One region of the Serratia sp. GW822-FHT06D09 genome, then DNA from elsewhere that is predicted to be linked to it. Evidence: predicted binding sites of a transcription regulator. Region 1 holds the regulator's gene; the other holds the start of a gene.
The links. Region 1 encodes ArgR, which controls arginine synthesis, uptake and breakdown. Its sites were predicted from a motif close to ANTGAATAAAAATACANT; they were not measured.
Positions count from the first base shown of each region.

Region 2: argC (N-acetyl-gamma-glutamyl-phosphate reductase) is a predicted target of ArgR. The motif match lies at 4,325-4,342, and genes of this name have one in related genera.

Region 1 covers NZ_JBXALO010000010.1:101,370-112,800, forward strand. The annotation lists gene cgtA (Obg family GTPase CgtA) at 1-975, opposite strand, end outside; gene AC1RKG_RS20890 (DMT family transporter) at 992-1,963, opposite strand; gene rpmA (50S ribosomal protein L27) at 2,070-2,327, opposite strand; gene rplU (50S ribosomal protein L21) at 2,345-2,656, opposite strand; gene ispB (octaprenyl diphosphate synthase) at 2,926-3,897, shown strand; gene AC1RKG_RS20910 (DNA-binding protein) at 3,947-4,297, opposite strand; gene AC1RKG_RS20915 (helix-turn-helix domain-containing protein) at 4,480-4,740, shown strand; gene mdh (malate dehydrogenase) at 4,809-5,747, opposite strand; gene AC1RKG_RS20925 (hypothetical protein) at 5,999-6,166, opposite strand; gene argR (transcriptional regulator ArgR) at 6,214-6,684, shown strand; gene yhcN (peroxide/acid stress response protein YhcN) at 7,090-7,353, shown strand; gene yhcN (peroxide/acid stress response protein YhcN) at 7,478-7,741, shown strand; gene mpl (UDP-N-acetylmuramate:L-alanyl-gamma-D-glutamyl-meso-diaminopimelate ligase) at 7,945-9,324, opposite strand; gene fbp (class 1 fructose-bisphosphatase) at 9,493-10,497, shown strand; gene AC1RKG_RS20955 (methyl-accepting chemotaxis protein) at 10,535-11,431, opposite strand, start outside.
Region 2 covers NZ_JBXALO010000013.1:100,162-111,592, reverse strand. The annotation lists gene argH (argininosuccinate lyase) at 1-1,046, opposite strand, end outside; gene AC1RKG_RS22780 (argininosuccinate synthase) at 1,125-2,345, opposite strand; gene argB (acetylglutamate kinase) at 2,371-3,144, opposite strand; gene argC (N-acetyl-gamma-glutamyl-phosphate reductase) at 3,174-4,178, opposite strand; gene argE (acetylornithine deacetylase) at 4,395-5,540, shown strand; gene ppc (phosphoenolpyruvate carboxylase) at 5,928-8,564, shown strand; gene metF (methylenetetrahydrofolate reductase) at 8,742-9,635, opposite strand; gene AC1RKG_RS22750 (bifunctional aspartate kinase/homoserine dehydrogenase II) at 9,862-11,431, opposite strand, start outside.

The DNA.
Region 1 (11,431 bases):
GCACAGCGCATTCACGCCTTCGCGATTCACCGCGGAGATCATGTAGTACTTGCCTTCCCAGCCCATGCCTTCTGCAATCGCCTTGGCGCGCTCGGCAGCTTCTTCCTCACCTATCAGGTCAACCTTGTTGAAAACCAGCCAGCGTGGCTTCTGCGCCAGATTTTCGCTGTATTGATTCAACTCGTTGATAATGACTTTGGCGTTTTCTACCGGATCGGATTCATCGATAGGTGCGATATCCACCAGGTGCAGCAGAACGCGGCAACGCTCCAGGTGCTTCAGGAAGCGAATACCCAGGCCGGCACCGTCGGAAGCCCCTTCGATCAAGCCAGGAATGTCGGCAATAACGAAGCTCTGTTCGTGATCCATACGTACCACGCCCAGGCTTGGGACCAGAGTGGTAAATGGATAGTCGGCCACTTTCGGCTTAGCGGCAGACACTGCACGAATGAAGGTGGATTTGCCGGCGTTTGGCAGGCCAAGCATGCCAACATCGGCCAGCAGCAACAGCTCCAGCAAGATGTCACGTGCTTCACCGGCGGTGCCCAGCGTTTTCTGGCGCGGCGCACGGTTAACTGATGATTTAAAACGGGTGTTGCCCAAACCGTGCCAACCGCCCTTCGCCACCATCAGACGTTGTTCATGGCGAGTCATGTCACCGAGGATCTCACCGGTGCCCTGATCCTGCACGCGGGTACCGACCGGTACCTTGATGGTGATATCTTTGCCACGCTTGCCGGTACAGTCACGGCTTTGGCCGTTCTGGCCACGTTCAGCACGGAAAGATTTCTCAAAGCGGTAGTCGATCAGCGTGTTGAGGTTTTCGTCCGCCAACAGATAGACGTCGCCGCCATCGCCGCCGTCACCGCCATCAGGGCCGCCGTTCGGGATATACTTTTCGCGGCGGAAGCTGACGCAACCATTACCACCGTCACCTGCAACGACCAAAATCGCTGCTTCATCTACAAACTTCATTTACCGTCTCCGTAAATCATTCACCGGGCTGCTTCAAAGGAGCAACCAGGCGGGTTTCTGCCCGTCGCGGCCACCAACGGTGACCAATTGCGGAAAACATGGCGCCCGCTACCACGACGAAAGCGCCGACATAACCGACGACATTCAATGTCGGGGCGGCGAATACGTGTGGCCAGGCCAGCGCCAACAAATCTGAAAACAGCAGGGTAAACAGCGGGGTCAGCGTGATTAACGCACTCACCTGCGCCGCCTGCCAGCGCGCCATGGCTTCCGCCAGCGCACCATAGCCAATCAGCGTGTTGGCGCCACAGAACAGCAAACAGGCTAATTGCCAGCCGCTGAGCTGGAAAATCACCTCAGGCTTGGCCAGAGGGAATAGCGCGATCGCACATAAAGTGTACAACATTACCAGAATTTGCGGCGAGGCTAATCGACGTAGCAACACTTTCTGCGCCACGCCATAAGTCACCCAGACCATCGCCGCACACACGCCCAACAGCACCCCCAGGGTGTAATCCGTCAGGCGGGTGAAAATCTCAATCAGGCTGACATTGAAGAACAACAGCAGCCCGCAAATCAGCATCAGTGCGCCAATCACCTGGGTGATGCGCATCCGCTCTTTTAAAACCAGCACGCTGGCAAACATCATACCGACCGGCGACAGCTGGCCGATGACCTGCGATGCGGTCGGGCTAAGGTACTGCAACGAAGAGCTGAAGAAGATAAAATTCCCCAGCAAGCCCGCGGTGGCGATGGCCAAAATCAGCAGCCAGCGTGGTTGACGGAACATGGTCACCGGCGGCAATCTGCCGCGCACGGCCAAAATGATCCCCAGCCCCAGCGCCGCGATGGTAAATCGATACCAAACGACGGTAAACGGCTCCATCACTACCAGCACTTCTTTCATCGCAATCGGCAATGCACCCCAGCAAACTGCCGTAGTTACCGCCAGGAAAATGCCAATTCCGACCTGCTGTTTCGTTTCCATCTTACCTTTTGCCAGCGCTGACGGGCCGATGCACAAGCAGCCCATAAATGTAAAAAGCCCCGCAACGAGTTGCGGGGCTTACATCTATTTCGTAAGGCTCGAAAAATTATTCAGCTTCGATGCTGATGAATTTACGATTGCTCGGGCCTTTAACTTCGAATTTGACTTTACCGTCTTTCAAAGCAAACAGAGTGTGGTCTTTGCCGCAACCCACGTTGGTACCAGCGTGGAATTTAGTGCCGCGCTGACGAACGATGATGCTGCCTGCCAGTACTGCTTCGCCGCCAAAGCGTTTAACGCCCAGACGTTTAGCTTCTGAATCGCGACCGTTACGAGTCGAGCCGCCAGCCTTTTTGTGTGCCATTAATCTGCTCCCCTAACTTAAGCGCTGATGCCGGTGATTTTAACGTCAGTGAACCACTGACGGTGGCCCTGCTGCTTACGATGGTGCTTACGACGACGAAACTTAACAATCTTAATTTTCTCGCCACGACCGTGAGCAACGACTTCAGCTTTGATCTTACCGCCATCGACGAAAGGAACGCCGATTTTGATATCTTCGCCATTAGCAATCATCAGAATCTGGTCAAACTCAACAGCTTCACCAGTTGCGATGTCCAGCTTTTCCAAGCGAACGGTTTGACCTTCGCTTACTCGGTGTTGTTTACCACCACTTTGGAAAACCGCGTACATATAAAACTCCGCTTTCCGCGTGCCCAACTGTTCAGTACAGAGCGCGCTATAAATATTCACAATAGGGCGCGAATTCTACGCAATAATCCAGCATATGACAAGAGCAGAATAAGACCAGAAGTACAAAAAAGAAGAAAAAAAGCACAGTTTCTTTCATGGCGTTTATCTGAGGCGTTTTTCAAGTACAATCAGTAGGACAGTTACCGCCATGTACCGATGTGAGCAGCGATCTCAACGCGGTGAAGAGAAACACAGCTGAAAAAAATACAATGAACCTAGAGCAAATTACCGAGTTAACCGCGCAAGATATGGCGGCCGTGAACGCAACAATTCTCGAACAGCTGAATTCCGATGTCACGCTCATCAATCAGCTTGGCTATTACATTATCAGTGGTGGCGGTAAACGCATCCGCCCGATGATCGCCGTTCTGGCGGCGCGGGCATTGCATTATCAGGGTGATAAACACATTACCGTCGCTGCGCTGATCGAATTCATTCATACCGCAACCCTGCTGCATGATGATGTGGTGGATGAATCCGATATGCGTCGCGGCAAGGCCACTGCCAATGCCGCCTTCGGCAATGCCGCCAGCGTATTGGTTGGCGACTTCATCTATACGCGTGCTTTCCAGATGATGACCAGCCTGGAATCGCTCCGTGTATTGGCGCTGATGTCCGAGGCGGTCAATGTGATTGCCGAAGGTGAAGTGCTGCAGTTAATGAACGTGAACGATCCGAACATTACCGAAGAAAGCTACATGCGGGTGATCTACAGCAAAACCGCACGCCTGTTCGAAGCGGCGGCACAATCTTCGGCGATCCTTTCGGGCGCCAGCGAGGCAGAAGAAAAAGCGCTGCAGGATTACGGCCGCTATCTTGGCACCGCCTTCCAGCTGATCGACGACCTGCTCGATTACAGCGCCGACGGCAGCACCCTGGGTAAAAATACCGGTGACGATCTTAACGAGGGCAAACCGACGCTGCCCTTGCTGCATGCCATGCATAATAGTGAAGGCGAGCAGAAAGCCATGATCCGCGGCGCGATTGAACAGGGCAACGGTCGTCATTTGCTGGAGCCGGTTTTACAGGCCATGGAGCAATGCGGCTCGCTGGAATATACCCGCCAACGCGCTGAGGAAGAGGCCGACAAGGCGATTGCCGCACTGCAGGTGCTGCCGGAGTCTGCCCACCGTGCCGCGCTGGAAGGATTAGCCCATCTTGCAGTTCAACGCGATTTTTAAGAAATAATAAACGCCCTGCAGTTTCCACAGACCCGCGATGCGGGTCTGTTCATTTCCCCGGAAAGACACGCGCCAGCAGGCCGCCAATCCCTTCCCGCATCAGGAAAGCCAACATCTTTTCGCGTTCGCTCTCCGTCAGGTGGTAGTAATACTCAATCCACACCGTCAGCGGATCCTTGCGCTCAACTCCATACAGCGCCGGCTCCTCTTTCAAGATCAGTAAATTGCGCGTACCGGTCGGCAAACTGTCAATGTGATACTCCAGCGCCTTTCCCTGTACGCCTTTGCGCCGGCGGCTGATCCAGCCTTCACGACGCGCCATCAAGTTTATTCCCTGTGGTGAGGAAGGTAACCCTGCCACGCCGGTCAATTCCTTGGCGGCAAACCACTCTTTTTTCATGGCCATGTTCTCTGGGCAAAAGTAGGCGAAGATCTTTTTTAGGAAATTTATTGGATATTTTTTAAGAAATTTAGTGGTATCCTAGTTTCCGTATAAGCGTTTCATGTTGTTCAAACGATTAATCTTGACCTGTTAGTTATACCACTAACAGAACTTTCGCTAATCAAAAAAGGAATGCAAACATGAACTCAAGGAACAAGGATTGGCATCCGGCGGATATCATTGCGGCTTTACGTAAGAAGGGAACGACACTGGCGGCGGTGTCGCGCAAGGCAGGACTTAGCTCATCAACGCTGGCAAACGCACTGTCGCGTCCCTGGCCAAAAGGAGAATGGCTGATTGCCGAAACGCTCGATATACACCCTGCGGAAATCTGGCCGAGCCGCTATTTCGATCCCCATACCAATAACTTACTGGATCGAAAAGCCCGTATTCGGTCCTAGCTGCGGGCATAAAAAAACCGCCGGTACGTTGTCCGGCGGCCTATGCATACTCATGCACTGCTGGATGATCAGTTATTGATAAACTTTTCGCCCAGTTCGATATCTTTGTGCAGAACATCCAGCATGTCTTCCAGCGCTTTCTGTTCGAACGCGCTCAGAGTGCCGATGTCTTTGCGTTCTTCAACGCCATTCTTACCCAGCACCAGCGGCTGCGCGAAGAAGCGAGCGTATTTGCCATCGCCTTCCACATAAGCACATTCCACCACGCCTTTTTCGCCTTGCAACGCACGAACCAGAGACAGGCCGAAACGCGCCGCCGCCTGGCCCATAGACAGGGTTGCAGACCCGCCGCCGGCTTTGGCTTCAACCACTTCAGTACCCGCATTTTGGATACGCTTGGTCAGATCGGCCACTTCCTGATCGGTAAAGCTCACGCCAGGGATCTGCGACAGCAGCGGCAAAATGGTCACGCCAGAGTGTCCGCCGATAACCGGCACGTTCAGCTCTTCCGGTTTTTTGCCTTTCAGCTCAGCCACAAAGGTGTTGGAACGGATGATATCCAGCGAGGTCACGCCGAACAGTTTGTTCTTGTCATAAACACCGGCTTTCTTCAGCACTTCTGCCGCGATAGCCACGGTGGTGTTGACCGGGTTGGTGATAATGCCGATGCAGGCTTTCGGGCAGGTGGTTGCCACTTGCTGGATCAGATTACGCACGATACCTGCGTTCACGTTGAACAGATCTGAACGATCCATACCTGGTTTACGCGCAACGCCTGCAGAAATCAGCACCACGTCTGCACCGTGCAGAGCTGGAGTAGCGTCTTCGCCACTGAAGCCTTTGATTTTCACTGCGGTTGGGATGTGGCTTAAATCGACGGCAACGCCTGGGGTAACGGGGGCAATGTCGTAGAGAGAGAGTTCAGAACCTGAAGGAAGCTGGGTTTTGAGTAGAAGGGCGAGGGCCTGGCCGATACCGCCAGCAGCACCGAGAACTGCAACTTTCATCCTATACTCCTTTATTATCTTAAATATATAAAGCGCCGTGAATATGTTGGTTACGGACCTTAAATTATTACACCTTTAAAAACAATCTCTTAACAGTCTGTTTGAGAACTGGCGCAATAAAACAGCCGATGTCGCGCTCATTTTAGATTAAATAGCTTACGCATTAAGGGCATAGCGCACACTAATCAAAAATACTGCGAGGTTATTCACGAGCAAGTTAACCGGCGGTTACATTACACCCTTACACAACATCAGAACAACATCATTTTAATAACATTTTCTTTACCACCGAGGGCGGCATTTTCGGTCACCGAAAGGGCATATTCATGGGGTACGGATTTTGTTAAAATGCTGCCCTTTCCTCGTTGTCCGGGCATTGTTATTTTTTCCGGGCGTCCTTTGATTGCATAAAAATTCATTTATATGCATAATAATCACTTCTATTGTCAACATTCCACGGTGCAAAATGCGTAATCCCGCAAAGCAGGAAGATCTGATCAAGGCGTTTAAAGCGTTATTGAAAGAAGAAAAATTCAGTTCTCAAGGCGAGATTGTTTTGGCGCTGCAAGAAGAAGGCTTCGAAAACATCAACCAATCCAAAGTATCGCGCATGCTGACCAAGTTCGGCGCGGTGCGTACGCGCAATGCCAAAATGGAAATGGTGTATTGCCTTCCCGCTGAACTCGGCGTGCCGACCACTACCAGCCCGCTGAAGAATCTGGTGCTGGATGTCGATCATAACGATGCAGTTGTCGTTATCCACACCAGCCCCGGCGCCGCGCAGCTCATTGCTCGCCTGCTGGATTCTCTGGGCAAATCCGAAGGTATTCTCGGCACCATCGCCGGTGACGACACCATTTTCGTTACCCCAGCCAGCAGCTTTACCGCGCGCCAGCTGTACGAAGCCATCCTGACCCTGTTCGAACAGGAGCTGTGATGCATAACGCTAACAAAATGCGGCGAGCCGTCGCGTTTTGTTAGCGTTTCTTTAACCCCATCCTTACTTTTCCCCCTCCCCCTACCACTTTTAACGCCAGGTTTCTTTCTCTTCGCAACACATTTCAATGACATTTCCGCTTAGCTAGTGATAGCTACTGTGATCTTCCGCACTTTTGGTCAAAAGCACTTACCTTATTGAAATTACATAAATTTAACATCAAAAGATCGTTTTATAACCGCTTTTTATTCCATCTGGTTATAAAAGATAAGGATCGTCATAATAAAGTTTCACTAGAAACTGTTAGCGAACTATTAATTTTTGGCGTTACTAGATGTATACTCATTTCCGTGACGTAAATCACAGTTCGCTGGAACTGATAAAAGAATACGAAAAGGTCAAATCATGAAAATTAAATCTACCATTGCAACCATGAGCGTTCTCTCCATGCTTTCTTTCGGCGCATTTGCAGCACAATCTGTTGATGCAAGCCAGGCCGCAAAAATGCAATCTGCAGGCACCATTACCGTCAGCGGCGTTGCCGGTGCACCTTCAGATATCCGTCAGGCACTGTCTGAAAAAGCCGATGCCAAAGGGGCGACCGCTTACCGTGTAATCGAAGCACGCAACGAAGGTAACTTCCACGCGACAGCAGAAATTTACAAATAAGTACAAGGCGTTACCCGGCAACGGGCAATATAACTCTGGTACCGAGCACCACTGATAACAGCCTTCAAGTACAAAAACGCTGCAAAAGCCCTTCCAGGCGGTTATCACAACAGGACGCACTATCATGAACATGAAAACCACTCTCGCTGCACTTAGCCTGCTGTCTGTCGTTTCGTTCGGCGCTTCCGCCGCGACGTTAATCACTAACGACCAGGCCAATACGCTCCAGTCTGCCGGTACCATCACCGTCAGCGGCGTCACCGGCGCGCCTTCCGATATTCGCCAGGCCCTGTCTGACAAAGCCGATAAACAAGGCGCTAAAGCCTACCGCGTGATCGAAGCCTACGAAAACGGCAATTGGCACGCGACAGCCGAAATCTACAAATAACAATTCAGGGAACCCTGCTTACCGAACTGATTACCCTCGTCACTGCCACTGCCGAGTTCTATCGTAAGCACTGATTCCTTGAAGAAACTTCGTCGTCCTATCCGACGAACCCCGTTGCCCTCGCTCGCGAGGGCTTTTTTATGGGCAAAAGAAAAGGCCGCAAGCGGCCTTTTAGTTTTGCTTCAGTCACACTGAATCGACGATCAATAAGTCACTTTAGGTTCTGACTTGTGGGCCAATGCCTCCAGCAAACGGTCATGGATCCCACCGAAGCCGCCGTTACTCATCACCAAAATGTGGTCGCCAGGCTGGGCCGTTTTCACGATCATGTCCACCAGCGTGTCGAGATCGGCGCTCCAGTGGGCCGGCTGTACACAGGCTTCCGCGACTTCCGCCACCTGCCAGGGGATATGGTGCGGTTGGAACAGGAAGACCTCATCGGCACGGCCCAGAGACGGTGCCAAATCATTCTTGCTGATCCCCATTTTCATGGTATTGGAGCGCGGCTCGAGCACAGCCAAAATGCGCGCGGTACCGCCAACCTTGCCGCGCAATGCGGCCAAGGTCGCCAGGATCGCCGTTGGGTGATGGGCAAAATCGTCATACACCGTAACGCCATGAGCTTCACCGCGCAGTTCCAGACGGCGGCGAGCATTGATAAACTCACCGAGCGCGCGACAGGCATCGGCTGGCAGCACACCAAGGTGGCGCGTGGCGGCAATGGCCATCAAACCGTTATGCATGTTGTGTTCACCCACCAGCGACCACTTCACTTCGCCCACCTGTTCGCCGTCGAGGAACACCGCATAATGGCTGGCGTCCGGCGTTAATTTTTGAGCGCGCCATGCGCCCTCTTCCCCGACCAGCTCTTGCTCACTCCAACAGCCCATCGCCATCACCTGTTTCAGGTGGTTGTCGTTATCAGGCAAAATGATCTTGCCCTTGCCCGGCACCAGACGCACCAGATGGTGGAACTGTTTCTGGATCGCTTTCAGATCGTCGAAGATATCAGCGTGATCGAACTCCAGGTTATTCATGATCAGCGTACGCGGGCTGTAATGCACAAACTTGGAACGCTTGTCGAAGAAGGCGCAGTCATACTCATCGGCTTCGATCACAAAGAACGGGCTACCGCCCAGACGCGCGGAAACGTCAAAGTTGCCCGGAACGCCACCGATAACAAAGCCCGGTTGATAGCCGCAGGCTTCCAGGATCCAGGTGGCCATACCGGCGGTAGTGGTCTTGCCATGCGTGCCGGCCACGGCCAGCACCCAGCGATCGCGCAGCACATAATCGTGCAGCCACTGCGGGCCGGAAACGTAAGGGATCCCTTGTTCCAGTACCGCTTCAACGCAAGGATTACCCCGCGTCATGGCGTTACCGATGATCACCAGATCCGGCGCCGGATCCAATTGAGCAGGATCGTAGCCCTGGATCAGGTCGATCCCTTCCTTCTCCAACAGCGTGCTCATCGGCGGATAGACATTAGCGTCAGAGCCGGTCACCTCATGCCCTAGCGAACGAGCCAGCACCGCCAGCCCGCCCATAAAGGTGCCACAGATCCCAAGAATGTGAATGCGCATAGTTTTCTCATAGAGTACGTCGAATGTTGGCTCATTCTAACGCTCAGAATCGTCCAGAAGAAATGGATTTGCCTATGAATAGCGTTCATCTTTGGGCTACACTGCTCGCGAATACGTTGGCGGTTTGTTAACAAACCGCTACCCATCCGTAGATTCAGGGATTGTGTCATGAAAACGTTAGGCGAATTTATCGTCGAGAAACAGCACGACTTCTCACACGCCACCGGCGAGCTGACTGCGCTACTTTCTGCAATTAAACTGGGCGCCAAAATCATCCACCGCGATATCAACAAAGCGGGTCTGGTGGATATTCTGGGGACCAGCGGCGTTTCCAATGTACAGGGCGAAGTTCAGATGAAACTGGACCTGTACGCGAATGAAAAGCTGAAAGCAGCATTGAAAGCGCGCGGTGAAGTTGCGGGTATCGCTTCTGAAGAAGAAGATGAAATCGTGATATTCGACGGCGAGCGGGCTGAAAATGCCAAGTATGTGGTGCTGATGGATCCGTTGGACGGTTCGTCCAACATCGATGTCAACGTCTCGGTCGGTACGATTTTCTCTATCTATCGTCGCATTACCCCGGTCGGTACGCCAGTGACCGAAGAAGACTTCCTGCAGCCAGGCAGCGCACAGGTCGCCGCAGGCTACGTGGTTTACGGTTCATCCACCATGCTGGTGTACACCACCGGTTATGGCGTGCATGCCTTTACCTACGATCCTTCTCTGGGCGTGTTCTGCCTCTCCCACGAGAAAGTCCGCTTCCCGGCCAGCGGCAATATGTATTCCATCAACGAAGGTAACTACATCAAGTTCCCGCGCGGCGTGAAGAAATACATCAAATATTGTCAGGAACAGGACGAAGCTACACAACGCCCTTATACCTCACGCTACATCGGTTCACTGGTTGCCGACTTCCACCGCAACCTGCTGAAAGGCGGCATCTACATTTATCCAAGCACCGCCAGCCACCCGCAAGGCAAGCTGCGCCTGCTGTATGAATGCAACCCGATGGCGTTCCTGGCGGAACAGGCCGGCGGTAAAGCCAGCGACGGTAAAAACCGTATTCTGGACATCACCCCGGTGAAACTGCACCAGCGCGCACCGTTCTTTGTCGGCACCAAATCCATGGTGGAAGACGCTGAGCGCTTTATCGCTGAGAACCCGGACGAATAACGAGTTCGATGTGGGGGACGGCTTGCCGTCCCCGGCATTATAATTTGAACGCCGCCATGCTCTGCGCCAGCAACTGCGCCTGATCCTCCAGCGAGCGCGTCGCCGCCGCCGACTCTTCGACCAAGGCCGCATTCTGTTGCGCCACCTGATCCATCTGCGCCACCGCCAGGTTTACCTGCTCAATGCCGCTGCTTTGCTCACGCGTAGCCGCAGAGATTTCCCGCATCAGCGCCGTCACCCGGCCCACTTCACCGGTAATGCCGTTCATGGTTTTCGCCGCCGAACCGGCCATTTGTTCGCCTTCCTGCACCCGATTCTGCGACGCTTCAATCAACCCTTTGATCTCTTTCGCCGACTGCGCGCTGCGCTGAGCCAGGCTGCGAACCTCACCGGCCACCACGGCAAAACCACGCCCTTGTTCACCGGCACGTGCAGCTTCCACCGCCGCATTCAACGCCAGAATGTTGGTCTGGAAGGCAATGCCGTCCATCACGCTGATGATATCGGCAATGCGGCGTGAGCTATCGGTGATCGCCTGCATCTTGTCCATGACCTGACTGACCACTTCACTGCCTTGGTTGGCAATATCGGATACGCTCAGCGCCAGTTGATTCGCCTGTTCGCAGTTCTCGGCGTTCATCTTCACCGTCGAGGTCAGCTGTTCCATGCTGGCGGCGGTTTCTTCCAGAGAAGCGGCTGATTCTTCGGTACGCTGCGCCAGGTGCAGGTTGCCGGCAGCCAGTTCGCGTGAACCGGTATCGATTTGGCTGCTGGCATCGCGCACCTTGCTGACCGAACTGACCAAGGCCTGCTGCATCCGCTGCATCGCACGCACCAGACGGCCCATTTCGGTCTCGCCTTCGCCGGTGATGCGGTGCGTCAGGTCGCCGCTGGCGATATGTTCCAGCTGGGCAATTGACTCATCGAGCGGACG
Region 2 (11,431 bases), on a different contig from region 1:
ATGCCATCCAGCACCAGCGCCGCCATCTGCAGACAGTCCATCCAGGTATCCAACGCGTCGAACAACCCTTCCTTGTCTTCCTGCATATCTTTGTTGTACGCCAGCGGCAGGCCTTTCAGCGTCATCATCATGCCCGTCAATGCACCCTGTACACGCCCGCATTTACCGCGGATCAGCTCCAGCGCATCCGGGTTTTTCTTCTGCGGCATCAGCGAGGAGCCGGAAGTCACGCGGTCGGACAGATCGACAAAGGCCGCTTCGCCGCTGTTGAAGAAGATCAGGTCTTCGGCAAAGCGCGACAGGTGCACCATGCTGATGGAGGCGTTAGACAACAGTTCCAGCACGTGGTCACGATCCGAAACGCTGTCCAGGCTATTACGGGTTGCCGACGCAAAGCCCAGCCAACCGGCCAATTGCTCACGGTCGATCGGGTACGCAGTACCGGCCAGTGCGCCACTGCCCAGCGGGCTGACGTCCAGGCGTTTCAGCGTATCCTGCAGGCGGCTTTCATCACGCGCCAGCATTTCAACATAGGCCAGACACCAGTGCGCGAAGGTCACCGGCTGCGCACGCTGCAGGTGGGTATAACCCGGCATCACCGCATCCTGGTTGGCTTCGGCGGTTTCCACCAGCGCCTGTTGCAGTTGCACGATGGCCTGATGCAGTTCACCAATTTGGTGTTTGCACCACAATTTCAGATCGGTCGCGACCTGATCGTTACGGCTACGGCCGGTGTGCAGCTTTTTACCGAGATCGCCGACCTTGTCGATCAGCTTTTGCTCCACCCAGCTGTGAATATCTTCCGCATCGCTGCTGACAATCGCCTGCGGATCGGCCTGTACCTCTTCCAACAGCACGCTCAACGCCTGTTCCAGCTGTTGCTGCTCGGTCGCCGTCAATACGTTGACGGTCACCAGCGCTTTCGACCAGGCCACTGACCCTACGATGTCCTGTTCCGCCAGGCGATAATCGAAGCGCAAAGAATCATTTAACTGCTTGAACCGCTGATCTGCCGCCTGACTGAACCGTCCGCCCCAAAGTGCCATACCTTACTCCTGAATTTTATGCGAATAAGGGCGCAGCACGCTGCGCCCTTATCAAGTCACGCCGAATAATCAATAAAGTTACTTGTTCTTTTTCTCGTTCAGCGCACGGATGCGTGAAGAGAGCGAGAACAGGCGGATAAAGCCACCGGCATGGCTGTGATCGTAAACTTCGTCTTCGCCAAAGGTGGCGAACTCTTCAGAGTACAGGCTATTGGCAGATTTCTTCTGAATGGCCGTTACCTGGCCTTTGTACAGCTGCAGCACCACTTCGCCGTTCACTTCTTCGGCCAGTGCCTCAGCAGATGCTTGCAGTGAACGACGCAGCGGCGCGAACCAACGGCCATCGTACACTACGTAAGCCATTTCCAGGCCCAGCTGCTCACGCCATTTGAAGCTATCGCGATCCAGAACCAACTGCTCAACGCCACGCAGTGCCGCCACCATGATGGTGCCGCCCGGGGTTTCGTAGCAACCGCGGGATTTGATACCCACCAAACGGTTTTCCACGATATCGATACGGCCCACACCATGTTTGGCGCCCAGCACGTTCAGGGTTTCCAGGCATTTGTACGGGCTCAACGCTTCGCCGTTTACCGCCACTACCCGACCTTTCTCGACGGTGACAGTCACCTGCTCTGGCTGATCCGGAGCTTCCTGCGGATCGACGGTCCAGACCCAGCAGTCTTTATTCGGTGCATTCCACGGGCTTTCCAGCACGCCGCCTTCGGTAGAGATATGCCAGGCGTTTTCGTCACGGCTGTAGATTTTTTCCAGCGACGCCGTGGTCGGGATGTTGCGCTCTTTCAGGTAGTCCAGCAGCGCTTCACGGGAACGCAGGTTCCACTCGCGCCAAGGGGCTACCACTTTCAGGTGCGGCGCCAGTGCGGTATAGGTGGTTTCGAAACGCACCTGGTCGTTACCTTTACCGGTTGCGCCGTGGCACAGCGCGTCAGCACCGACCTTCAGCGCCAGCTCAACCTGCGCCTTGGCGATGATCGGACGGGCCATTGAGGTCCCCAGCAGGTAGCTGCCTTCATACAGGGCACCGGTTTGCAGCACGGGGTAAACATAATCACTGATGAATTCTTCACGCAGATCAACAACGTGACACTCAGAGGCACCGGATTGCAGGGCTTTTTGCTCCACGCCTTCCAGATCGCTGCGCTCCTGGCCGATATCTGCCACGAACGCCACCACTTCGCAGCCGCCGTAGTTTTCTTTCAGCCAGGGAATGATGGCCGAAGTATCCAGGCCGCCAGAGTACGCCAGAACGATTTTTTTGATGCCTTGGTTTTGCATGGTCTTTTCCTTTTTAATTCTAAATTTAAGCGAGGATCCGGGTGCCAATCGACACGCCGTTAAACAGTGCAGGAAGCTGATCGGCATGGCGCCAACTGGCGATATCTACCGGGCGACCGAGGGTGCGGGCCGCATCGAGCGCCGCATTCACCTTCACCACCATACCATCAGTGATGATGCCCTGGGCAATCAGTTGTTCCGCTTTTTGCGCCGTCATTTCTGCGATGCGCTGCCCTTTTCCGTCGAGGATGCCACTGACATCCGACAGCAGGATCAAATCCGCACCCAGCGTGGCGGCCAACGCGGTCGCCGCCTGATCGGCGTTTACATTCATTAACTTCCCATCGGCGGTAATACCGATAGAGCTGATCACCGGCAGGTAGCCGGCACCCAGTAGGGTATTGAGCAACGCCGGCGACCCCGGCTGCGCGTTGCCTACGTGGCCAAGCGCCGGATCGAGCGGGGTGACGGTGACGCTGCCGCCGTCCGCCAGGCTCAGGCCTACGGCATTAATCTGGTGTTTGATCGCCCATGCCAGCAAGGTTTTGTTGGCCGTACCGGCCAGTGCGCCGGTGATAATGTCGATCTGATCGGCCGGGGTGACCCGCAGCCCATTTTTCTTCACCACCGGCAGGGAAAGCTGCTTCATCAGTTCGTCCACCACGCAACCGCCGCCATGGACGATAACCAGTGGGCGCTGATGCTGCTGGCGGTAGCTGTCCAGCGCGGTAAACAAACGCTCCAGCGCTTCTTCACTGTCTAATAACACGCCACCTAACTTGATAATTAACGGGTTCATCGCTGTTTACATCCCACGCTGGTGATTTATTAAAGTAATGACTGGGTTTCCGGGAACCCAAAACGGATATTCAGGCATTGCACCGCCTGAGCGGCTGCGCCTTTCAACAGGTTGTCTTCCACCGCCACGGCAATCAGGTGTTCGCCCTGCACGGCAAAGCCGATATCGCAAAACGGCAACCCAACCACTGACTTCAGCGCTGGCACGCCTTTGTCGTACAGCCGCACCAGCGGTTTGTCGTCATAGGCAGCGTGATAAACGGCGGCCACGTCCTGCGCGGTCACGCCGGCTTTAAGGCGACAGGTGATGGTTTCGAGAATACCACGCGGGAAGTTACCCAAATGTGGCGTAAAGATGACCGGCACTCCCAGGTGCGCGACGATTTCCGGATGATGGCGGTGGTTGAAAATTCCGTACGGCTGCAGGCTCACTTCACAGAAGCTGGTGGTAACGCTGGCCTTGCGGCCCGCGCCGCTAACGCCGCTGGTGGCGTTGATGACCGGCCACTGGTCGAGGTTCAGCAAACCTTGGTCGATCAGCGGTTTCAGTGCCAGCTGCGCTGCCGTTGGGTAACAGCCTGGCACGGCTATCAGCTGCGCCCGTTTGATTTCGTCGCTCTGCCACTCCGCCAGGCCATATACCGCCTGCTCCAGCAGCTCGGCATGCTGATGTTCAAAACCGTAGTACTGGCTGTAGAAAGCGGTATCTTTTACGCGGAATGCACCGGAAAGATCGAACACCACGCAACCGGCGGCCAGGAACGCCGGCGCGATATCGTGGCTGACCTCATGCGCCGTGGCCAAAAACACCACGTCGATACCTTCAGCCGCTTTCGCAACGTCAACCAGTGGTTGCAACGGCAGATCAACGATGCCTTTTAACTGAGGGTGCAAATCGGAAAGCAATTTTCCTGCATCTGCACTTTGCGCTGAAACCGCTAAAGCGGTTATGTTCATGTGTGGGTGACGATTAAGGTACGCCGTGAGCTCCGCTCCGGCATAACCGCTGGCACCGACAATCAGCGTATTCAACATGGGGCCTTTCACCTTCTTGACTTGCGTTTGGTCGTTTTCGACTCAGGTTTCCAGGCTCACCAGCGTTGTTTCGCCGTTCACCCACGAGGTCGAGCGTTGATGTTTTTATAATCATCCGGGAATCGGGTTCCCTTACGCTCCAGCTTACTGTATTTTTATTCACAATAACTGCATGAATATTGATACCAACCTAACCAAAGGCTGTCAACAGTGAAGATGAAATTACCTCCATTTATTGAGCTGTACCGGGCGTTGATCGCCACTCCGTCGATCAGCGCCACCGATGGTGCCCTCGATCAGAGTAATGAAGCGTTAATCAACTTGCTGGCCGGCTGGTTTGCCGATTTGGGTTTCCGCGTCGACGTGCAGCCGGTGCCGGACAGCCGCAACAAATTCAACCTGCTGGCAAGCATTGGCGAAGGCAGTGGCGGCCTGCTGCTGGCGGGCCACACCGATACCGTGCCTTATGATGAAGGCCGTTGGACACGCGATCCTTTCACCCTGACCGAGCACGACAATAAGCTGTATGGACTGGGTACCGCCGACATGAAGGGCTTCTTTGCCTTTATTTTGGATGCGGTGCGTGACATCGATGCCAGCCAGCTGACCAAGCCGCTGTACATTTTGGCCACCGCAGATGAAGAAACGACGATGGCCGGCGCACGTTACTTCGCCGCCTCGACCAGCATCCGCCCTGACTTCGCGATTATCGGCGAACCGACCTCATTGCAGCCGGTGCGTGCGCACAAAGGCCATATGGCCAACGCCATTCGCATTGTCGGCCAATCTGGCCATTCGAGCGACCCGGCGCGCGGCGTGAACGCCATCGATCTGATGCATGACACCATCGGCCGTTTGATGGAGCTGCGTAAAACGCTGCAGGAGCGCTACAACAACCCGGCATTCGCCGTGCCTTATCCCACCATGAACTTCGGCCATATCAGCGGCGGCGATGCCGCTAACCGCATCTGCGCCTGCTGTGAACTGCATCTGGATATCCGTCCGCTGCCGGGCATGACGCTCGACAATATCAACGAACTGATGCACCAAACGCTGGAACCCATCAGCCAACGCTGGCCGGGCCGCCTGAGCATTGAAGAACTGCATGCCTCGGTACCGGGCTACGAGTGTCCGACCGATCATCAGATGGTGGCGGTGATTGAGAAACTGCTGGGCACCCGTACACAGGTGGTCAACTATTGCACCGAGGCGCCGTTCGTCCAGCAGGTCTGTCCGACCCTGGTGCTGGGCCCCGGCTCTATCGACCAGGCGCATCAGCCGGATGAATACATCGATACCGGCTTTATCGAACCCACGCGCAAACTGCTGGGCCAACTGGTCGATCATTTCTGCCGTCAATAAACCTGATACAAAGTAGGGGTTATGATTTATCATTTCCCCTACCTCAAAATACGTATTAAACCAATGAAATAAGCCAGACTGATAACCGGCGTGCCGTAATTAAATTTCAGAAAATGCGCCGATTTTGATGTTTTTTTGCTAAAAATAGTGTCAATTGACGATTGGACAGGAACGTGGCGAGATGAAACAGGCGCTCTTCGCCTGACATGTGAAACTTACTTACAAGATAAAAATCATCTACCCAATAGATTTCAAGTTGCAGCTAGGCAGCGAACGCTTGAATCCCCGGGAGCTTGGATCAACCAAGTGAACGGGGTGAGAGCGCGCAGCCAACACCGCTGTGGCTTGAAAGATGAAGGGTAAATACAGAACTGGGTCAGGGGTTATATGAACGAACAATATTCGGCAATGCGAAGTAATGTCAGTATGCTCGGCAAATTGCTCGGCGATACCATCAAAGAAGCGCTGGGCGAGCATATTCTCGATCGCGTTGAAACTATCCGTAAGCTTTCCAAATCTTCACGTGCAGGCAATGAAGCGCACCGTCAGGAGCTGCTTTCCACCTTGCAAAACCTGTCCAACGACGAGTTGCTGCCGGTCGCACGCGCCTTCAGTCAGTTTCTCAATCTGACCAATACCGCCGAGCAGTACCACAGCATTTCACCCAACGGTGAAGCCGCCAGCAACCCGGAAGCGCTGGCCCAGTTGTTCACCCGGCTGAAAGACAAAAAGCTCAGCACCAAAGAGCTGCAGAATGCGGTGTCTCAACTTTCTATCGAGCTGGTGCTGACTGCGCACCCGACGGAAATCACCCGCCGCACCCTGATCCACAAACTGGTAGAGGTGAACACCTGCCTCAGCCAGCTCGACCATAACGATCTGGCCGACTACGAGCGCAACAAGATCATGCGCCGCCTGCGTCAGTTGGTGGCTCAATCGTGGCATACCGACGAGATCCGCAAACACCGTCCGTCCCCGGTTGACGAAGCCAAGTGGGGCTTTGCGGTGGTGGAAAACAGCCTGTGGGAAGGGGTGCCTGCCTTCCTGCGCGAATTCAACGAACAGCTGGAAAACTCCATTGATTACAGCCTGCCGGCGGAAGCGGTGCCGGTGCGTTTCACGTCCTGGATGGGCGGTGACCGCGACGGCAACCCGAACGTCACGGCCGAGATCACCCGCCACGTGCTGCTGCTGAGCCGCTGGAAAGCCTGCGATCTGTTCACCCGCGATATTCAGGTGCTGGTGTCCGAACTGTCGATGACCGAATGTACTCCGGAACTGCGCGCACGGGCCGGTGGTGACGAGGTTCAAGAGCCGTACCGCGAAATCATGAAGCAGCTACGCAGCCAGTTGATGAGCTCTCAGGCTTATCTGGAAGGCCGCCTGAAAGGCGAGCGCGTGCTGAAGCCGCACGATCTGCTGGTGAATAACGAACAGCTGTGGGAACCGCTGTTCGCCTGTTACCAGTCGCTGCAGGCCTGCGGTATGAGCATCATCGCCAACGGCCAATTACTGGATACCCTGCGTCGCGTGCGCTGCTTTGGTGTGCCGCTGGTACGCATCGACGTTCGCCAGGAAAGCACGCGCCACACCGAAGCCATCGCCGAACTGACCCGCTACCTGGGCCTTGGCGACTACGAAAGCTGGTCAGAAGCCGACAAGCAGGCGTTCCTGATCCGTGAACTGAATTCCAAACGCCCGCTGGTGCCGTTGAAGTGGGAACCGAGCGCCGACACCCAGGAAGTGCTGGAAACCTGCCGGGTGATCGCCGAGGCGCCAGAAGGCTCGATTGCCGCCTACGTGATCTCCATGGCGCGCACGCCTTCGGACGTGCTGGCGGTTCACCTGCTGCTGAAAGAAGCCGGTTGTCCGTTCCCGCTGCCGGTCGCGCCGCTGTTCGAAACTCTCGACGACCTGAATAACGCCGACGACGTGATGACCCAGTTGCTGAATATTGACTGGTATCGCGGCTTTATCCAGGGCAAACAGATGGTGATGATCGGCTATTCCGACTCGGCGAAAGACGCCGGGGTGATGGCCGCCTCCTGGGCGCAATACCGCGCTCAAGACGCACTGATCAAAACCTGCGAAAAGGCTGGCGTAGCGCTGACTCTGTTCCACGGCCGTGGCGGTTCGATTGGCCGCGGCGGCGCACCTGCGCATGCGGCACTGCTGTCGCAACCGCCGGGCAGCCTGAAAGGCGGCCTGCGCGTGACCGAGCAAGGCGAGATGATCCGCTTCAAATTCGGTTTGCCGGAAGTCACCATCAGCAGCCTGGCGCTGTATGCCGGTGCCATCCTGGAAGCCAACCTGCTGCCGCCGCCAGAGCCGAAAAAAGAGTGGCGTACGCTGATGGATGAGCTGTCAGACACCTCATGCAAAATGTACCGTGGCTACGTGCGCGAAAACCCGGATTTTGTGCCTTATTTCCGCGCCGCCACGCCGGAACTGGAGCTGGGCAAACTGCCGCTGGGCTCCCGCCCTGCCAAGCGCAAGCCAAACGGCGGCGTAGAGAGCCTGCGCGCCATTCCGTGGATCTTCGCCTGGACGCAGAACCGTCTGATGTTACCGGCCTGGCTGGGCGCCGGTGCCGGTTTGCAGGAAGCGGTAAAAGCCGGCAAGCAGGATCAGCTGGAAGCCATGTGCCGCGACTGGCCGTTCTTCTCCACCCGTATTGCGATGCTGGAAATGGTGTTCGCCAAGGCCGACCTGTGGCTGGCGGAATATTACGACCAACGCCTGGTGGACAAATCGCTGTGGCCACTGGGCCAGCAGCTGCGCGATCAGTTGGAAAGCGACATCAAGGTGGTGCTGACCATCGCCAATGACGCGCACCTGATGGAAGACCTGCCGTGGATCGCCGAATCCATTGCGCTGCGTAACGTGTACACCGACCCGTTGAACGTCCTGCAGGCTGAGCTGCTGCACCGTTCGCGCCAGCAGGAGCACCCGGACGCCCGCGTTGAGCAGGCGCTGATGGTCACCATTGCCGGCGTTGCCGCCGGGATGCGCAATACCGGCTAGGTTAAGCGCCAAAAGCACGGCTCCTGCTTGCAGGGGCCTTTTTTTTATCCCCCGCTGACGGATGCTGCATCTCGACGGGTTGCCCAGCAGCGGTAGCGGTATTGGAGGAAATTGCGCCCAACAAAAAGGGCGCTGTATTGACCCAGCGCCCTTCCCGATGATGATGAATAGAGTGAATCAGGCCGCGACCGGACGCACACCCAGCGTATGGCAAATGGCGTAGCTCATCTCGGCACGGTTGAGCGTATAGAAGTGGAAATCCTTTACCCCTTCGCGGCTGAGGATCTTCACCATATCCATCGCGATATTGGCGCCGACCATTTTGCGGGTTTCCGCGTCGTCATCCAGCCCTTCAAACATGCTGGTCATCCAGCTCGGTACGCGTACGTTGGTCATGGTGGCAAAACGCTGCAGCTGCTTGAAGTTGGATACCGGCAGAATGCCCGGGACGATTTCCACATCAATGCCGGTAGCGACGCAACGATCGCGGAAGCGCAGGTAGCTTTCCACATCGAAAAAGAACTGGGTAATCGCCCGGTTGGCGCCGGCATCGATTTTACGTTTCAGGTTAATCAGGTCCGCCTGCGGGCTTTTCGCTTCCGGATGCACTTCAGGGTAAGCGGCAACCGAGATATCGAAATCGCCGACCTCCTTCAGCAAGGCCACCAAATCGGTCGCGTACATATCCGGCTTGCCGCTGCCCGGTGGCAGGTCGCCACGCAGTGCCACAATATGACGGATGCCGCTGTTCCAGTAATCGGTCGCAATCTCACGCAGCTGAGCCGGACTGGCATCGATGCAGGTCAGGTGTGGGGCCGCATCCAGACCGGTGCGATCCTTGATCCCTTTGATGATGCTGTGGGTGCGATCGCGCTCGCCGGAGTTAGCGCCATAGGTCACGGAAACAAATTTTGGCTTCAGGCTGCTCAGGCGGTCAATGGATTGCCACAGGGTGTCTTCCATCTCGCTGGTGCGCGGCGGGAAGAATTCAAATGATACGTTAATCTGGCCGTTTAACTCCGCCAGACTCTGATTCAGCGCTTCCCGCTGGTTTGCGTGGAAAAAACTCATACCCTGCCCGCCTCTTATCGATCGCTGTTCTGCTTGTTTTGATAAGCGTCTATACGTTTAGACGTCTAGATAGAAAATGCCGTATGTTGGCTAAAGAGTCAACAGGAAAGTGAGGGGAATACGATGATTAATCCTCACCCGTTAAGAGAAGGAATTTCATGTTCGCAACACAGAGAATTATGGCAGGAAAAACGAGGGGCGCGACGAATGCGCGCCCACAAGAAAATTAAAGCAGCTGCGCCAAACGGTTAAGGTCTGACTGGATCGCGCCGGCAGTGACGTCGCGCCCGGCCCCGGGTCCACGGATCACCAGCGGATTGTCACGATACCAGCGGCTTTCGATAGCGAATACGTTATCGCAAGGCAGCAACGACGCCAGCGGATGTTCAGGGCGGACCGCTTCAACACCGACCCGCGCCTTGCCGTTGGCATCGAAACGCGCAACATGGCGCAACACCAGCCCCATTTCACTGGCGGCCTCAAAGCGCTGCAACATCTGTTGGTTCAACGCATCACCATTTTCAAAGAACTGATCCACGGAGCCAAGCTCTGCGCCCGCAGGCACCAGCGACTCCACCCGCACCTGATTCGGCTCAATGTCGTAGCCCGCTTCGCGCGCCAGGATCACCAGCTTGCGCATCACATCCTGACCGGAGAGATCGACGCGGGGATCCGGTTCTGTCAGCCCCTGTTGCCAGGCCTGATCCACCAGGTCGGTGAACGGCACCGTGCCGTCGAACTGCAGGAACAGCCAGGACAGCGTACCGGAGAAGATGCCGCTAATGGCCAGAATGCTGTCACCACTGTCGCGCAGATCGCGTACCGTATGGTTGACCGGCAGACCGGCACCGACGGTAGCGTTATACAGCCAGTGGCGGCCGGTCTTGGCAAAGGCATCGCGAATTTGGCGATAGTTGGCGCTGCACGACGCTCCCGCCAGTTTGTTGGCGCTGATCACATGGAAACCGTAGCTGGCGAAGTCCAGATACTGCTCGGCCAGATTTTCACTGGCGGTCACGTCCAGCACCACCAGATCGTCAAACGGGTGCGCGCGCATCCACAAGAACAACGACTCCTCGTCCAGTTCCTGCGCTTCGTCCTCGAAGAAGGCCAATACGCGGCTGGCGTCCAGCCCGTCGTAATTGAGCAGGCTGCGGCGACTGTCCACCACACCTGCCAGGCTGAATTCGAAGCCGCTGCGGGCGGAGATGTTTTTCTGCTCGCGGGCAAACAGCTCCAGCCAGCGTGCGCCGATATTGCCTTTGCCGAACAGCACCAGACCAATACGTTTTTCAGCGCGGAACAGGGTCTGATGCAGGCCCTGGATCAGCAGCGCGGTTGGCCCCTGACGCAGCACCGCCACCATGCTGATGCCGTCTTCAGCCTGCCAGATAAACTCTACCGGCTGGTCTTTCAGTTGCTGATAGAAGCGATGGCTGTGCAGCGGGTTTTTACAAACGCCGGCACCTACCAGCGCCACCAGCGCCAAGCCTTCGCGCAGTTGCAGCTCACCCGGCAGCCCCGCGTTTTGCAGCGTGTGCAGGACGCTGTTCACCACTTCGGAGGTGTAGCACAGCTGAACCAGACTGCGGTCCGGATGAACCCCTACCGCCAACGGTTTGATCTGCGCGCGCTTAAGCACCAAATCCAACTCTTGCTGCGCCAGTTTAAAATCATGCTGACTGGCAACCTGCAGCTCAATCAAACACACGTCGTCATGGCTGGTGACGATCTTCGCACCGGTGCCCGAGGCCAGCACGCGTTCGATACGCGTTGAACCCTGTTCCGGCTGATAA